2 regions of the Aeribacillus sp. FSL K6-1305 genome follow, and region 1 is predicted to be linked to the other one. Evidence: a T-box and tRNA genes for the amino acid it is inferred to sense, from the RefSeq annotation. Region 1 holds a T-box; the other holds one or more tRNA genes.
What was found. The T-box of region 1 lies ahead of pheS (phenylalanine--tRNA ligase subunit alpha). A T-box ahead of a tRNA ligase gene usually reads a tRNA of that ligase, here a tRNA-Phe.
Positions count from the first base shown of each region.

Region 2: it has a tRNA-Phe gene. The T-box ahead of pheS (phenylalanine--tRNA ligase subunit alpha) is inferred to sense a tRNA for this amino acid. The anticodon was not compared.

Region 1 covers NZ_JBBOQV010000001.1:1,638,018-1,645,963, forward strand. The annotation lists gene rnhC (ribonuclease HIII) at 1-289, shown strand, start outside; gene pheT (phenylalanine--tRNA ligase subunit beta) at 417-2,828, opposite strand; gene pheS (phenylalanine--tRNA ligase subunit alpha) at 2,843-3,877, opposite strand; T-box leader at 3,925-4,155, opposite strand; gene NST97_RS07905 (TrmH family RNA methyltransferase) at 4,205-4,987, opposite strand; gene sspI (small acid-soluble spore protein SspI) at 5,055-5,279, shown strand; gene NST97_RS07915 (M42 family metallopeptidase) at 5,294-6,379, opposite strand; gene NST97_RS07920 (dUTP diphosphatase) at 6,429-6,917, opposite strand; gene NST97_RS07925 (hypothetical protein) at 7,040-7,450, shown strand; gene NST97_RS07930 (hypothetical protein) at 7,728-7,919, opposite strand.
Region 2 covers NZ_JBBOQV010000002.1:622,459-630,404, reverse strand. The annotation lists gene dnaB (replicative DNA helicase) at 1-335, shown strand, start outside; gene NST97_RS12790 (adenylosuccinate synthase) at 490-1,782, shown strand; tRNA gene NST97_RS12785 (tRNA-Lys) at 2,452-2,527, shown strand; tRNA gene NST97_RS12780 (tRNA-Phe) at 2,632-2,704, shown strand; gene yycF (response regulator YycF) at 3,014-3,727, shown strand; gene walK (cell wall metabolism sensor histidine kinase WalK) at 3,730-5,562, shown strand; gene NST97_RS12765 (YycH family regulatory protein) at 5,559-6,902, shown strand; gene NST97_RS12760 (two-component system regulatory protein YycI) at 6,889-7,704, shown strand; gene NST97_RS12755 (MBL fold metallo-hydrolase) at 7,714-7,946, shown strand, end outside.

The sequences.
Region 1 (7,946 bases):
ATATCTTAAAGACCGGGATGTTCCGTTTAAAGACATAACCATCTTTAAACCGAAGGCGGAGCATATACACATATCTGTCGCTGCAGCATCCATTATCGCAAGATATGCTTTTTTAAAAGAATTAAACAGCTTATCCAACGCAGCCGGATTTTATTTGCCAAAAGGAGCCAGCCATACTGTTGATGAAGCTGCTGCCAAATTAATAAAGGAAAAAGGGAAAAACACACTTGGCAAAATGGCAAAGCTTCATTTTGCCAACACCGAAAAAGCTTTGAATCTATTGAATTGAAATGACGAATCCGGAAATCTTATTTTCTGAGGTTAGCAGGACCAATTTATGATTTCAATAAAAATGAAGGTGCTATCTGCACCTTCATTTGTTAGCTGGAATTATTTTAGGGATTTATCGTCCTGCGTTAGCTGCGAAGAACTGCTGAAAATTTTTCCTCTACCGCCTTAATTACTTTTTCATGAGCTTTTGCTGCTTCCTCATCCGTCAATGTTCGTTCAGGATCGTAGTAGCGGAGTGAAAATGCGATCGATTTTTTCCCTGCTCCCAAACGTTCTCCTTCATACACATCGAAAATGGAAATCTCTTTTAACAGTTTTCCGCCCGCTTCCCGGATCGTTTCTTGAAGCTCGCCAGCATGCACATGCTGATCAACGACTAAGGCGATATCCCTTGTAATAGATGGGAACCTTGGAATCGGCGTATATATGACTGGCTTAGCTTCATATTGAATGAGATCGGCTAGCTTCAGCTCAAAAACATATGTTTCATCTAAATCATACTCTTTTTCAACTTCCGGATTTAATTCGCCGACAAATCCGATGAATGATCCGTTTAAATAAATATCTGCCGTTCTGCCGGGATGCAGCCCTTCACGTTTTGCCTGTTTATACTCAATTTCATCCAACAGTCCAAGCAGATCAAATAAACCGTTTAAAATTCCTTTCACAACATAAAAATCAACTTTTGTTTTTTCCCCTTGCCATGGGTGATAAACGTAGTGACCCGTCATGACGCCTGATAAACGTTCTTTTTCCAAAGGCTTTTCTAAAGCATCGTCCGAAATGAAAACAGAACTAATTTCATAAAGATGAATATCATCGATTTGCCGCGCTTTGTTATATTTTACAGACTCAAGCAAATGAGGAAGCAGGCTTAAACGCAAAACACTCCGCTCTTCACTCATCGGCAATGCTAATTGAGTAAAGCTTGACGTCTCCAGCGTAAATTGTCCCGCCTTTTCTTTGCTCGTTAATGAATATGTGATCGCTTGATAAAGCCCGGCGCCTTCCAAAAATCTTCGCACTTTTCTTCTTTTCAATTGATAGTCTGTTAATGCTCCGGATGTTGAAGATCCTTCAGGCAATGTTGACGGAATATAGTCATATCCGTAAAGGCGGGCTACTTCTTCAATTAAATCTTCTTCAATCGCAATATCGCCTCTTCTTGTCGGAACGGTTACTGTAAAAAGACCGTTTTCTTCAACGGTTTCAAATTGCAAGCGGTCAAAAATTTCTTTTATTTCATCTACTGCAATGTTTGTCCCTAAAACGTTGTTAATTTTCTCAGCGGAAATGGTGATCACTTTTTTCTCGATTGAAAAATCATGAAATTCTGCTTCACCTTCTAAAACAGTTCCGGAGGCGTATTTTGCGATCAATTGTGCTGCCCGCTCTGCTGCAGCTTTTACCCTGTTCGGGTCAACCCCCTTTTCAAATCTCAAGCTCGCTTCACTTCTAAGTCCGAAATCCTTCGACGCTTTTCGGACAACACTGCCTTTAAAATAGGCGGCCTCAAGCAAAACGGTCGTCGTATCGTCTCTTACTTCAGAATCGGCCCCTCCCATTACACCAGCTAATGCAACAGGTACTTTGCCATTTGTGATCACAAGGTGATCGCTTGTAAGCTTTCGTTCTTGATCATCAAGGGTCACGATCGTCTCTCCGTCATGTGCGCGGCGAACGAGTATTTCCTTTGATCCGAACCGGTCATAGTCAAACGCATGAAGCGGCTGGCCGTATTCTAATAAACAATAGTTTGTAATATCGACGACGTTGTTATGCGGTCTGATTCCGGCTTTTATTAAGCGCATTTGCATCCATAAAGGGGAAGGGGCAATTTTGACATTTTTAATAATTTTGGCTACATAGAATGGATTATCTTCTTTTGCTTCAACATTCACAGTAATATAATCAGTTGCTTTTTCTTCGGCAGCCTCATAATGAACTTCCGGCTTTCGAACCTCTTTCTTTAAAATTGCTGCAACTTCATAGGCAACACCGATCATGCTTAAACAGTCAGAACGGTTTGGTGTAAGACCTAATTCAAGTACATAATCGTCCATAAACAGCTGTTCAATCGCATTTTTTCCAACTTCAGCATCACTAGGGAAAACAAAAATGCCGTCAGAAAACTCTTTTGGGACAAGCTTTCCTTCAATGCCCAGCTCTTGCAAAGAACAAATCATACCGTTAGATTCTTCACCGCGCAGCTTTGCCCGTTTAATTTTGAAATTGCCCGGCAAAACCGCACCAACTTTGGCTACCGGCACTTTTTGACCTTTTTCAACGTTTTGGGCGCCGCATATAATTTGCACTGGTTCTCCTTCTCCGATGTCAACTAAACATTTGCTTAATTTTTCTGCATTTGGATGCTGTTCTTTTTCAAGCACCTGTCCAACTACAACATCTTTTATTCCTTCATTAACAGCTTGAACATTTTCAACTTCAATGCCGCTCTTCGTTATTTTTTCAGCCAGCTCCTCAGGGGAAATGTCTAGATCAACATATTCAGAGAGCCATTTGTATGAAACGAACATGAGAAAACCTCCTTTTAAGCTTGTTTAAACTGTTTCAAAAAACGCACATCGTTTGTATAAAAATGACGAATATCATCGATTCCATATTTCAACATGGCAATCCGTTCCGGTCCCATTCCAAATGCAAAACCACGGTATTTTTTCGAATCGAATCCCGCCATTTCCAAAACGTTTGGATGAACCATCCCTGCTCCTAAAATTTCAATCCAGCCTGTTCCTTTGCATACATGACAGCCTTTCATGGAGCATTTAAAACAGGATACATCGACTTCCACCGACGGTTCAGTAAACGGGAAAAAGCTCGGACGCAGACGAATTTGCCTGTCTTCACCGAACAGTTTTTTCGCAAACACTTCGAGCGTTCCTTTTAAATCGCTCATGCGAATGTTTTCATCCACAACGAGCCCTTCAATTTGCGTAAATTGATGGGAGTGCGTTGCATCATCTGTATCACGTCTGTATACTTTCCCTGGACAAATGATTTTTACAGGACCTTTCCCTTTATATTTTTCTAGCGTTCTCGCCTGAACTGGAGATGTGTGTGTGCGCAGCAAAATTTCATCAGTTATGTAAAAGGAATCTTGCATATCCCTTGCCGGATGGCCTTTCGGCAAATTGAGCGCTTCAAAATTGTAATAATCTGTTTCAACTTCTGGACCTTCCTCTACTGTGTATCCCATGCCGATAAACAAATCTTCAATTTCTTCAATGACCGCTTGGAGAGGATGATGGTTTCCTGTTCGAACCGGTCTGCCTGGAAGGGTAACGTCAATCGTTTCTTGCTGTAATTTTTTCTCGATTTCTGCTTTTTCGAGTTGTTCTTGCTTACTTGTTATTTCCCCGGCAATCACTTCCCGAATTTCATTTGCTAACGCACCTATTTTCGGCCGTTCTTCTTTCGAAAGCTTTCCCATTCCGCGAAGAACTTCGGTAATCGGTCCTTTTTTTCCAAGATATTGAACGCGAATATTTTGCAATTGTTTTAAATCCGTTGCTTCCCGTACCTTTTGCAACGCTTCATCGCGAAGCTTTGTTAATTCTTCCTGCATGTAAATTCCTCCTTTTTTTTTAAAATAAATAAAAAAACCCATCCCAAAAAAGGGACGAGTTGAATTTCGCGGTACCACCCTTATTAACAAAGAAAGAATCTTTGTTCACTTCATTATCATAACGGCACAGCCGGAGCGCCTTTACATGCTTCCGCATGGTCCTGGCGTCAACTCTGGAGGTGAATTCGTTTGCCTCTACCATAAAAATGCTTCCAGTCTACGGCATTTTCTCCCTAAATGGCGACCTGCAAACTACTCTTCTCCGTCATCGTTATTCCTTTATTCAATTGCTTTTAATTATAAAAAAAAGAAATTAAAGGCGCAACACTATTTGCGAAGATGGTACATGAAAATAGCTGAAGCAACGGCAACATTTAATGACTCCGCTTTTCCATAAATCGGAATGTGTAAATTTTGATCCGTCATATCCAGCAGCTCTTTTGAGACCCCATTTCCCTCATTTCCTACAAGGAGGGCAAATGTTTCAGATGGAGGAATCTCTTTATAGAAAACAGCATTTTTTGTTGAAGTTCCAAATACAGGAATTTTCTCTTCCTTCAACTTACTTATAATCGGTTTTAATGACGAATTGATCACAGGCAAATGAAAAATTGATCCTTGTGTCGCCCGGATCGTTTTACTATTGTACAAATCAACCGTCCCTTCACCTAAAATCACAACATCCATTCCAGCCGCATCTGCAGTACGAATGATCGTACCGAGATTTCCTGGGTCTTGAACCGCATCTATTAACAGCCATTTTTTGGCGTTCAAATCGATTTCCCACCTAAGCTGCTTACAAACAGCCATGACACCTTGCGGGGAATCCGTTTCAGACAGAAGCGAAAACACCTCTTTGGAAACAATCGTTGTCGGAATAGTACCTTCGAAAAAATGATTTGGCAGCTTCGCTCCGTCTAAAACAATTAACTCTTGAACAATTGATTTGTATTTGAGAGCTTCCTCGATTAAATGCAAGCCTTCAATTAAAAACAGCCCGCGCTCTTCCCGTTTTTTTCTTGATTGCAGCTTTTTCCATTCTTTTACTCTTTCATTTTTAGTTGACGCAATCCGTTTCAATGATGGTGTCTCCTTCAACTGATAGTTCATTTCATATACATATTATAGAAAACAAAAGAAAAAATAAAGAAGAATGAAGAAAAACGAGGTGAAGGATATGAATTTTGATTTGCGCAATGCAGTCATTGCCAACATATCGCAAAATTCAAAAGACGAGCTGAGAGAAACGATCGTTGATGCCATCAATAGCAAGGAAGAAAAAATGCTTCCAGGGTTAGGCGTGTTATTTGAAATTATCTGGAACCATTCAAGTCAGCGTGATCAGCAGGAAATGGTTGAAACACTTGAACAAGGATTAAAAGAGACTGGAGCTGGGAAATAACCAGCTCCTGCTTTTTAGTTGTACGTAATGTTTTCAACCGTTTTTTTGTCGAGGCGTTTAATGACTTCTGTCAATAATTGAACCGTATGTTCAAAGTCTTCGCGATGAATCATCGCAGCGTGTGTATGAATGTAGCGCGTTGCAATCGTAATGGAAAGCGTTGGAACACCATTTCCTGTTAAATGAATCGATCCGGAGTCTGTACCGCCACCCGGCATAGCATCATACTGATATGGAATGCCGCATTCTTCAGCGACCCCTACGACAAAATCGCGAAGCCCTTTATGGGAGACCATAGAAGCATCATATAAAATAATTTGCGGACCTTTCCCCATTTTTCCCATCGCTTCTTTTTCGGAAATGCCTGGAGTGTCGCCGGCTATTCCGACGTCTACGCCGAAAGCAATATCAGGCTCAATATAATGGGCTGATGTGCGGGCTCCTCTTAATCCTACTTCCTCCTGAACGGTTCCTACACCGTAAACGACGTTCGGATGGTTTACCCCTTTCAGCTTTTTCAAAACTTCGATCGCTATTGCACAACCGATGCGGTTATCCCAAGCTTTCGCCAAAAGGATTTTATCATTTTTCATAACGGTGAACTCAAAATAAGGCACAATTTGGTCGCCGGGACGAACACCAAATTCCATCGCTTCTTCTCGACTGCTGGCGCCAATATCAATAAACATGTCTTTGATCTCTACAGGCTTTTTTCGTGCTTCTGCCGGCAAAATATGCGGCGGCTTGGAACCGATGATGCCGGTCACATCTCCTTTTTGGGTGACAATCGTCACTCTTTGTGCGAGCATAACTTGATTCCACCAGCCACCAACAGGCTGAAAGCGAATGAACCCTTTATCATCAATTTGCGTAACCATAAAGCCGACCTCATCAAGATGGCCCGCGATCATAATTTTGGGTCCGCCTGATTCTCCTTCTTTTTTGGCAATTAAACTGCCGAGTCCATCCGTTTGGATATCATCTGCATAATCTTTTATGTACCCTCTCATTACTTCTCTGACTTCCCGTTCATTGCCGGCGATGCCTTTCGCGTCTGTTAAATCTTTTAACATTTTCAATGTTTCATCCCATTTCTCCACACTGAAACCTCCTTTAATTTATATTCTTCATTTTTCCCAAACGGAATTGTTAATATCCTTGATTTTGTCTAGCATGATTGACTTCATTTTTCGCCATGTATGCTGAAATAATATCTTCCTCTGAAAAGCCCAGCGCAGAGCCGAGTGTAACATAGTCGTTAAATAAATCGATATACGCTTGGACAGACAAATATTCACTGAATTTTGCCGTTTTTTGATAAACGTTTAAAAAAAGATCGGTCAGGCTTTTATCGATTTTTCTTGCTTTCATTTCCGGCAGTTTTTCAATATACAATTCATGGCCGATCGACAATAAAAAATGAAGGCCGTCTACATACTCTTCCAAAATAACCTCTCTGTCGGAAGGCGGCTTAACGCTCCAAAATTTAAAGCAGCGCGTTTCATTAGCCAATTCGCCAATTTCGACAAGCAAGGCTAAAACTTTTCTCTCGATCAGCCTTTCTTCCTCCAAACCGTGTTTCTTTTCAATTTTTTCATCCAATTCTTTTTGCATTTTATATAACTGTTCAAAATCCATTTTCTCAACCCCTAAAATATATCTAAAAAAATTATAGCAAATGTGATCATTAATGAAACCCCTTCAATTCCTTTTTCGTAATGTATATGTATGAATATGACCTTCGGGGAGGTTTAAAGTAAATGATTGTCATCCTTCTTCGTCTTTTCATAATTGCTGCGATTATTTTCCTAATTTATTCATTCATTAAATATTTATTGAACCCGAAGCGAAAGTTAGAATTGGCTCATGAGCAAAAAAAATTTTTCTTTCTTGATGATAAAGAAAATGTCCACAAAAATTTTTTGTTAACGCATAAAGGAGTTTTATTTGAAGGGGAAAAATATTTAGGCACGACTGAAACTTCTTTTGAAGTTATCTCCGTTTTTATTTGGACATCTACTCCAAATAAGTTAAGGGGGTTTACAAAAGAAGATTTTCAATTTATAGAATCGAAAATAAAAGAAGCATATCCTTACGCCAAAATCGACTGGAAAAGTCCAATTAAAGAGTTTTTGAATCGGAACGAATCGGAATTCCCGACACTATCTTAAGACAGTAAAAAAGAATGAGCAGCTTGACATTCCCGTTCAAAATTGACAGTGTTAAAAGACTATGCGGTCCATGACTGGACGATCATGGTGTCGCTTTTTTGATCAATCTATGGAATATTTCTGATTTAAAAAGAAAATAAGCATTCTGAAGGCAGTTCCCATTGCGGGAGCTGCTGTTAGCTTCCATTTCTATTTTTATCCCATTACCTTTTCTCTTCCTCTATGAAATTTTGTAAAACAGCTCGGTAATTGATTATAATTTTTCGAAGTCTCCTTTTTAATTGGGTTTGGTCACTTTCATTATAAAACAGAGTGCTTCGTAAATGCTTTTTTCATTTTGATGATATTCTTGATCCCAACATTTAGTATAGAACCTAAATTTTTTGCATCGGCCTAAAAAACCCTTGAACTTTTGACTTTTTTCACTGTTGAGAAACGTAAAGCCATAATCGTTTACCTTTTCAGCCATATAAAAATCCCCTCCAAATAGAAGTGC
Region 2 (7,946 bases), on a different contig from region 1:
CTCTTAAGGCTTTGGCACGTGAATTGGAAGTGCCGGTCATCGCATTATCCCAGCTATCACGAAGCGTCGAGCAGCGTCAAGATAAACGCCCGATGATGTCAGATATTCGGGAGTCCGGTAGTATTGAGCAGGATGCAGATATCGTCGCCTTTTTATACAGAGATGATTACTACAATACGGAATCAGAAAACAAAAATATTATTGAAATCATTATAGCCAAGCAGCGGAACGGCCCTGTAGGAACTGTTCAGCTTGCATTTGTAAAAGAATATAATAAATTTGTAAATCTTGAAAGAAGATATGAAGACGATCATATTCCTCCTGCTGTCTCTTGATGAGGCAGTTGTTTTTTGTAAGCATCTTATATAACACGAACAAAATATTTAATAATAAAGTGAACGTTCGGATTTTATTGACTCTACTTGCTACAATTGGTAGAATAAACTTGTTTCTTTGTATTGGATTTTTGGTGAACACGGAGGTGCACACATGTCATCAGTTGTTGTTGTTGGTACACAATGGGGGGATGAAGGAAAAGGGAAGATAACCGATTTCCTTTCTCAAAATGCGGAAGTGATCGCCCGTTACCAAGGTGGAAACAATGCTGGCCATACAATCAAATTTAACGGTGAAACATATAAACTGCATTTAATCCCATCCGGTATTTTTTATCAAGATAAAATTTGTGTCATCGGAAACGGAATGGTTGTCGATCCTAAAGCGCTGGTAGAAGAGTTGAACGGTTTGCATAAACGGGGAATTCAAACAAATAATCTGCGAATTTCCAACCGCGCTCACGTCATTTTGCCTTATCATTTAAAATTGGATGAAGTGGAAGAAGAACGAAAAGGAGCCAACAAGATCGGGACGACGAAAAAAGGAATAGGTCCAGCCTATATGGATAAAGCAGCCCGTATTGGCATCCGCATCGCCGATTTATTGGATCGTGAAGTCTTTGAAGAAAAATTGAGAAGAAATTTAGAAGAAAAAAATCGCCTGTTTGAAAAAGTATACGAAGTTGAAGGATTTAAACTGGAAGAGATTTTAAATGAATACTACGAGTACGGCCAACAAATCAAACAATATGTATGCGACACATCTGTTGTGCTGAACGACGCGCTTGATGAAGGACGCCGTGTTTTATTTGAAGGAGCTCAAGGCGTTATGCTTGATATCGATCAAGGTACATATCCTTTTGTTACATCTTCCAATCCAGTAGCAGGCGGTGTGACAATTGGAGCAGGTGTAGGTCCTACGAAAATTAAACATGTTGTCGGCGTATCAAAAGCTTATACAACTCGTGTAGGAGACGGTCCGTTTCCGACAGAGCTCCACGATGAAATTGGCGATCAAATTCGTGAAGTTGGACGGGAATATGGCACAACAACAGGACGTCCACGTCGAGTGGGCTGGTTTGACAGCGTTGTTGTTCGCCATGCGCGCCGGGTAAGCGGAATAACTGATTTATCTTTAAATTCCATCGATGTATTGACAGGAATCGAAACATTAAAAATATGCATCGCCTACAAATACAAAGGTGAAATTTTAGAAGAATTTCCAGCAAGTTTAAAAGTACTTGCACAGTGCGAACCTGTCTATGAGGAATTGCCGGGTTGGAAGGAAGACATTACGGGGGCAAAAAGCTTGGACGATCTTCCTGACAATGCACGCCATTATGTTGAACGGATTTCCCAGTTAACAGGTATCCCACTTTCCATCTTTTCAGTTGGTCCAGATCGTTCACAAACAAATGTTGTCCGCAGTGTATACAGTCCAATATAATAAACTTGGAGGGATCGGCTGTTCCCTCTTTTTTTTGTGAAATTAAAAAAAATCGTTGTTTTGTCCCTCTAGAAATGATATTATTATACACGTCTTGAGAAAAATGAGCGTATTGGCTCCGAACTGTTCGCACAATGCATCTAACATCCTCGAAAAATCAGGAAGAGGAAGGGACATCTGACAAATTTTAAAATGGGTTAGATAGAAAAAAATTTTTTTATGAGCCATTAGCTCAGTCGGTAGAGCAACGAGCAAGGCTTCATCGAATAGGCGACGAGTTGTCCCGACGCATCCATCATCCTCGAAAAAGCCGGAAGAGGAAGGGACATCTGACAAATTTTAAAATGGATTAGAAGAAAAAAAAATTTTATGAGCCATTAGCTCAGTCGGTAGAGCAACGAGCAAGGCTTCATCGAATAGGCGACGAGTTGTCCCGACGCATCCATCATCCTCGAAAAAGCCGGAAGAGGAAGGGACATCTGACAAATGAAAAATGGATTAGAAGAAAAAAAATTTTATGAGCCATTAGCTCAGTCGGTAGAGCAACGAGCAAGGCTTCATCGAATAAGCGACGAGTTGTCCCGACGCATCCAACATCCTCGAAAAAGCTAGAAGAGGAAGGGACATCTGACAAATTTTAAAATGGATTAGAAGGAAAAAATTTTTTATGAGCCATTAGCTCAGTAGGTAGAGCATCTGACTTTTAATCAGAGGGTCGGAGGTTCGAATCCTCCATGGCTCACCATTACAATCGAGAAATATTATACAAGCTGCCTCACATTCGAGAATCCACATATATGAAAGGCTTGAGAGAGGGAAAAAGAGTTCGCATTCTTGAAAACTTTATACGGCTCGGTAGCTCAGTCGGTAGAGCAAAGGACTGAAAATCCTTGTGTCGGCGGTTCGATTCCGTCCCGAGCCACTTCATACGCACGGTTTATCCGTGCTATTTTTGGCTATAAGTAAGTTAAACCAAAATTGGTAACATTTGTGGTTGTAAATAGAAATTTGATTTCTCATCTCAAGCTGTTACAATAAGATAAAAATTGATATAATAGGTTTGATAGGAATTTACAGGGGTTTACTCTAAGTTCCAAAACCTATTGAATTTAAGACCTCTAGCAATAGCTAGGGGTTTTCTGCTTGTTTTTTCCATTTGTATTGAAAGTTGATGATGAGATGAATGTAATCGTGGTAAAGTAAAGTTAATAGATCAAAAGGGGAGAAAATGATGGAAAATAAAAAAATATTAGTTGTTGATGATGAAAAACCAATTGCAGATATATTAGAGTTTAATCTTAAAAAAGAAGGTTTTGATGTATACTGTGCTTATGATGGAACAAGCGCGATTGAAATGGTGGAAGAAATTAAACCTGACTTGATATTGTTAGATATTATGCTTCCCAGCAAGGATGGAATGGAAGTGTGCCGGGAAGTTCGAAAAAAATATGAAATGCCGATTATTATGTTGACTGCGAAAGATTCAGAAATCGATAAAGTGCTTGGTCTGGAGCTTGGTGCTGATGATTATGTGACAAAACCATTCAGCACAAGAGAGCTCTTGGCAAGGGTAAAGGCAAATTTACGAAGACAGCAAACAAATGCTGCAAGGGAAGCGGCTTCTGAACAGTCGGAAATTCAAATCGGCTCTCTCGTTATTCATCCTGATGCATATGTCGTTTCAAAACGGGGAGAAACGATCGAGCTTACTCATCGTGAGTTTGAATTGCTTCACTATTTAGCGAAGCACATTGGACAGGTCATGACCCGAGAGCATTTGCTGCAAACCGTTTGGGGATATGACTATTTCGGAGACGTCAGAACTGTAGATGTCACGGTTAGAAGACTTAGGGAAAAAATTGAAGACAACCCAAGCCATCCAATATGGATTGTGACAAGAAGAGGGGTAGGTTATTATTTGCGCAATCCTGAACAGGAGCAGTGAACATGTATAGCAGTCGAGTGAGTTTTTTCCGTTCGATACATTTTAAAATTGTGCTGATCTATGTGCTTCTGATTATTTTGGCTATGCAAATCATCGGTATTTACTTCGTTAAGGAATTGGAATCTTCTCTTATAGAAAATTTTAAATCTTCCCTTTCGCAGCGGATTGATTTGCTGGCTTACCAGATTGAGCAAGCGATGACGAATGAAGAAGTGGACGAATCATTGAATATGGAAGATGAGATATCTGCTATTTTGCAAGATTTTAAACGGGAGGAAATTCATGAAGTTCGCGTAGTGGACCAAGATGCGCGTGTCATCGGGACATCTGATTACAACAAAGATGTGATCGGGAAAAGAACAACTGAAAATATGATTAAACGGACTTTAATCGTCGGTTCGCCTGAAAGCAATATTTTGCTTGATCCGCAAACGAAGCATCGAATGTACGTATCAGCGACTCCGATCGTCACAGATTATAAACGAGAAACAATTGGCGTTGTTTATGTCGTTGCCTCAATGGAGGAAGTTTTTTCACAATTGCGGACGATTAACAAAATTTTTGCAACAGGCACAGGGATGTCCCTTCTTATTACCGCGGCGCTAGGAATTTTTCTTGCCCGCACTATAACCCGTCCGTTGTCAGATATGAGAAGGCAAGCGTTGGAGCTGGCAAAAGGGAATTTTTCCAGAAAAGTAAAAGTGTATGGAGAAGATGAAATTGGACAGCTTGCATTAACGTTCAATCATCTCACGGAAAAATTGGAGGAAGCACAGGAAACAACTGAAGAAGAGCGCAGAAAGCTGGCGTCTATTATTACTCATATGACAGAAGGTGTCATAGCTACAGATCGGCATGGAAAAGTAATTGTCATGAACAATCCGGCCCATGAAATGTTGAATGTTTCACGTGAAACAGCCTTAGGAAAATCAATTGTGGAGCTTTTAGATTTAACGGATGAATGTACTTTTGAAGATTTAGTGAACCAGCAAGAACCGATGCTGTTAGATTTCAGCACAGAGGAAAAACCGTATATATTACGAATCAGCTTTTCTACGATACAAATTGATGAAGATCATATTAACGGATTGATTGCAGTAGTTTACGATGTAACAGAGCAGGAACGAATCAACCAAGAGCGGCGTGAATTTGTCGCAAACGTTTCTCATGAGCTGCGGACGCCGCTTACTACAATGCGCAGTTATTTGGAAGCATTGGCGGAAGGGGCTTGGAAAGACGAAACGATCGCACCAAAATTTTTACAAGTGACGCAAAACGAAACGGAGCGGATGATTAGGCTGGTTAATGACTTGCTCCAGCTATCAAAACTAGATAGTAAAGATTATCAATTAAATAAAGACATGGTGAATTTCACAGACTTTTTCCACAAAATTATTGATCGTTTTGAAATGTCTAAGCAGCAGCATGTCACATTTGTACGAAACATTCCGAAAAAAAGCCTTTATGTAGAAATTGAACCCGATAAAATTACGCAAGTGCTCGATAATATTATTTCCAATGCTTTGAAATATTCTCCTGAAGGCGGAAAAATCTCTTTTCAAGTAAAAGAACAAGTTGACCATATTGAAGTCAGTGTAAAAGATGAAGGCATTGGAATTCCAAAAGAAAGTGTGAAAAAAATTTTTGAACGTTTTTATCGTGTTGATAAGGCTAGATCACGCAAAATGGGCGGAACCGGTCTTGGTCTTGCAATTGCAAAAGAGATGGTGGAAGCACACGGAGGAGAAATTTGGGTGGAAAGTGAAGAAGGAAAAGGCACGACTGTATTTTTCACATTGCCATATGAACAGAACCAAGAGGATGATTGGCTATGAACCGGGAAACGATAAAATCCATTATTTTAACATTTTTAGTGCTGACAAGTTTATTCTTCACCTGGAATATTTGGACATATCAGCCAAACTACGGGGAAATTTCAAACTCCAACTATATTGAAAACAACCCGTTAAGCAATGTAACAAAAAAGCCTTATGAAGTCGTGCAGCCGGATCATATTATGATTCATGAAAAAATAAAACATTACGCAACTTATGACGAAATCGTCATCGAAAGACTTTGGAAGGATATTCGTCAGTGGGAGCTAGAGGAATTCAAAAATATTTCTGGAGAGATTGAAAAGCAATATGGTTTTAATCAATGGATAAACAGGGAAATACATAATTCAACCCCTAACTTTGAAGTTATTTTTAACGACTCGATTCCGATGTCAGCCCTCTTATCAATAACCGACTGGACGGATGAAGAAGATTTCAATATAGAATTTGATCGGATTTACATTCCTCTGACAAACGAGAAAGCGAACCGAAAACTTTATTTAGTCGACTACGAGCATAAATATGTTGTAGAAGCACAGGTGAAAACCGTTTTAAGCAATTTGTGGACGGAAGTGTATAAAGAAAAAGAAAACTTTGAAAGCTACGTGTTTTGGAACGGATTATTTTTGCCTGAAAAGCCGTTTCCGATTCATCGCCTTCAATATTTTACAAAATCAATGAGCGGTGAGCAGATTAAAAATGCATTGTTTAATGATCCAAGTTATGTAAAACGGGATGTCAATGCTTCCGAATTTGTGTATACAGACAGCTCCCGTCAGCTTGTCATCAACGAAGATAAAGAAAGGGTTGTTTACGTTAATCCGACAATTGACCAGTCTTTAACGACGGAAAAAGGAAAATTGATCTTGCAGAGCATTGATTTTTTGAACAAACATGGCGGTTGGCTGTCAGGATTAAATGATTATCGCTTCGAAAAAACGGATCAAGAACAGAAAATTTATTTTCGTCTAACGGTTCGAAATTTGCCAGTATTTTCGTTCAGCGATTCGCATTATTCGATCACGACGATCATGCAAAGCTGGGGAAAGAATGATATTGCCTTATATCAGCGTCCGTTATTTTATTTGGATGATTTTATCCGGGAAGATAAAACGACTTTACCTAAAGCAGCAGATATAATTGAAGCTATTAAAGATAATCCAAGCATTGAAGCCGACAAAATAAAACGTATTTTTCCCGCTTATGACATACAACAGTCGTCACGGCAAAATATCGTAAATTTGGAGCCGATATGGTGCATTGAACTCGAAAACGATAAATATCAAAGGCTGAATGTGAAAAAAGCGGGTAAAGGAGGGGAAGGTATTGGATTGGAGTAAAACGAAAACTGTGTTTATTATTGCCTTCCTGATCCTTGATATTTATTTAGCTTTTCAGTATGTTGAAAAAATCAAAAGCTCCAAATATGATATGATCACGAAAACGACGATTGAAGAGCAATTTGCAGCGGAAAATATACAATTTGGGAAGCTTCCAAAAGAAGTAATAGAAGGTTCTTATATAACGGCAGAAAGCAAAATATTTAAGGCAGAAGAAATCGAACAACTGAAAAATCAAAAGCCGATGCTGCCTGATGAGGAGTTGACTCGTTCGGTAACAAAGCTTCGGATGAGTTTTGACAAACCGATTCCAATTGTAGGAGAAAATATCGAAAATAAGATCAAGCAAATTTTAACGACACAAATCATTGCGGGCAGTCAATACAAGTTTTGGCGCTACAGCAAAGAAACAAGGGAAATTATTTGTCTGCAGGAATACAAAGGAAAAATTATTTTTCAAGATGTAAGTGATGGAATCGGTATGATTGTCTTTTATTTAAATGATAAAAATGAAATTGTGTCTTATCAGCAAACATTGCTAGAAGATATAAAAGAATTGGAGAAGCAGGAAATATTGCCTGCGATTAAAGCATTGGAAGCTCTTTATGAAAAAAATGATTTGAAATCTAACAGTAAAGTAACCGATGTAGAATACGGATATTACACACAATACCCGCTGTCGGAACAGCAAATTTTGGCTCCGACATGGCATGTAGTTGTCAATAAAACAGAAGATTATTATGTGAATGCATTGGAAGGTCAGGTCATTAAACCGGAGAAAGAGAATAATAATTTGGAGTGAGTGAAGGAAATGAGCCTTAATTTCAGTGTTCTCGCGAGCGGCAGCACAGGGAATGCCATTTATGTAGAAACAGATGAACATTCCCTGTTAATCGATGCAGGATTAAGTGGTAAACAAATGGAAAATTTGTTTCAAGAAATTCAACGGGACATAAAAAATTTAAGCGGTATATTAGTCACCCATGAGCATAGCGATCACATCAAGGGACTTGGAATTTTAGCGAGAAAATACGAAATTCCGAT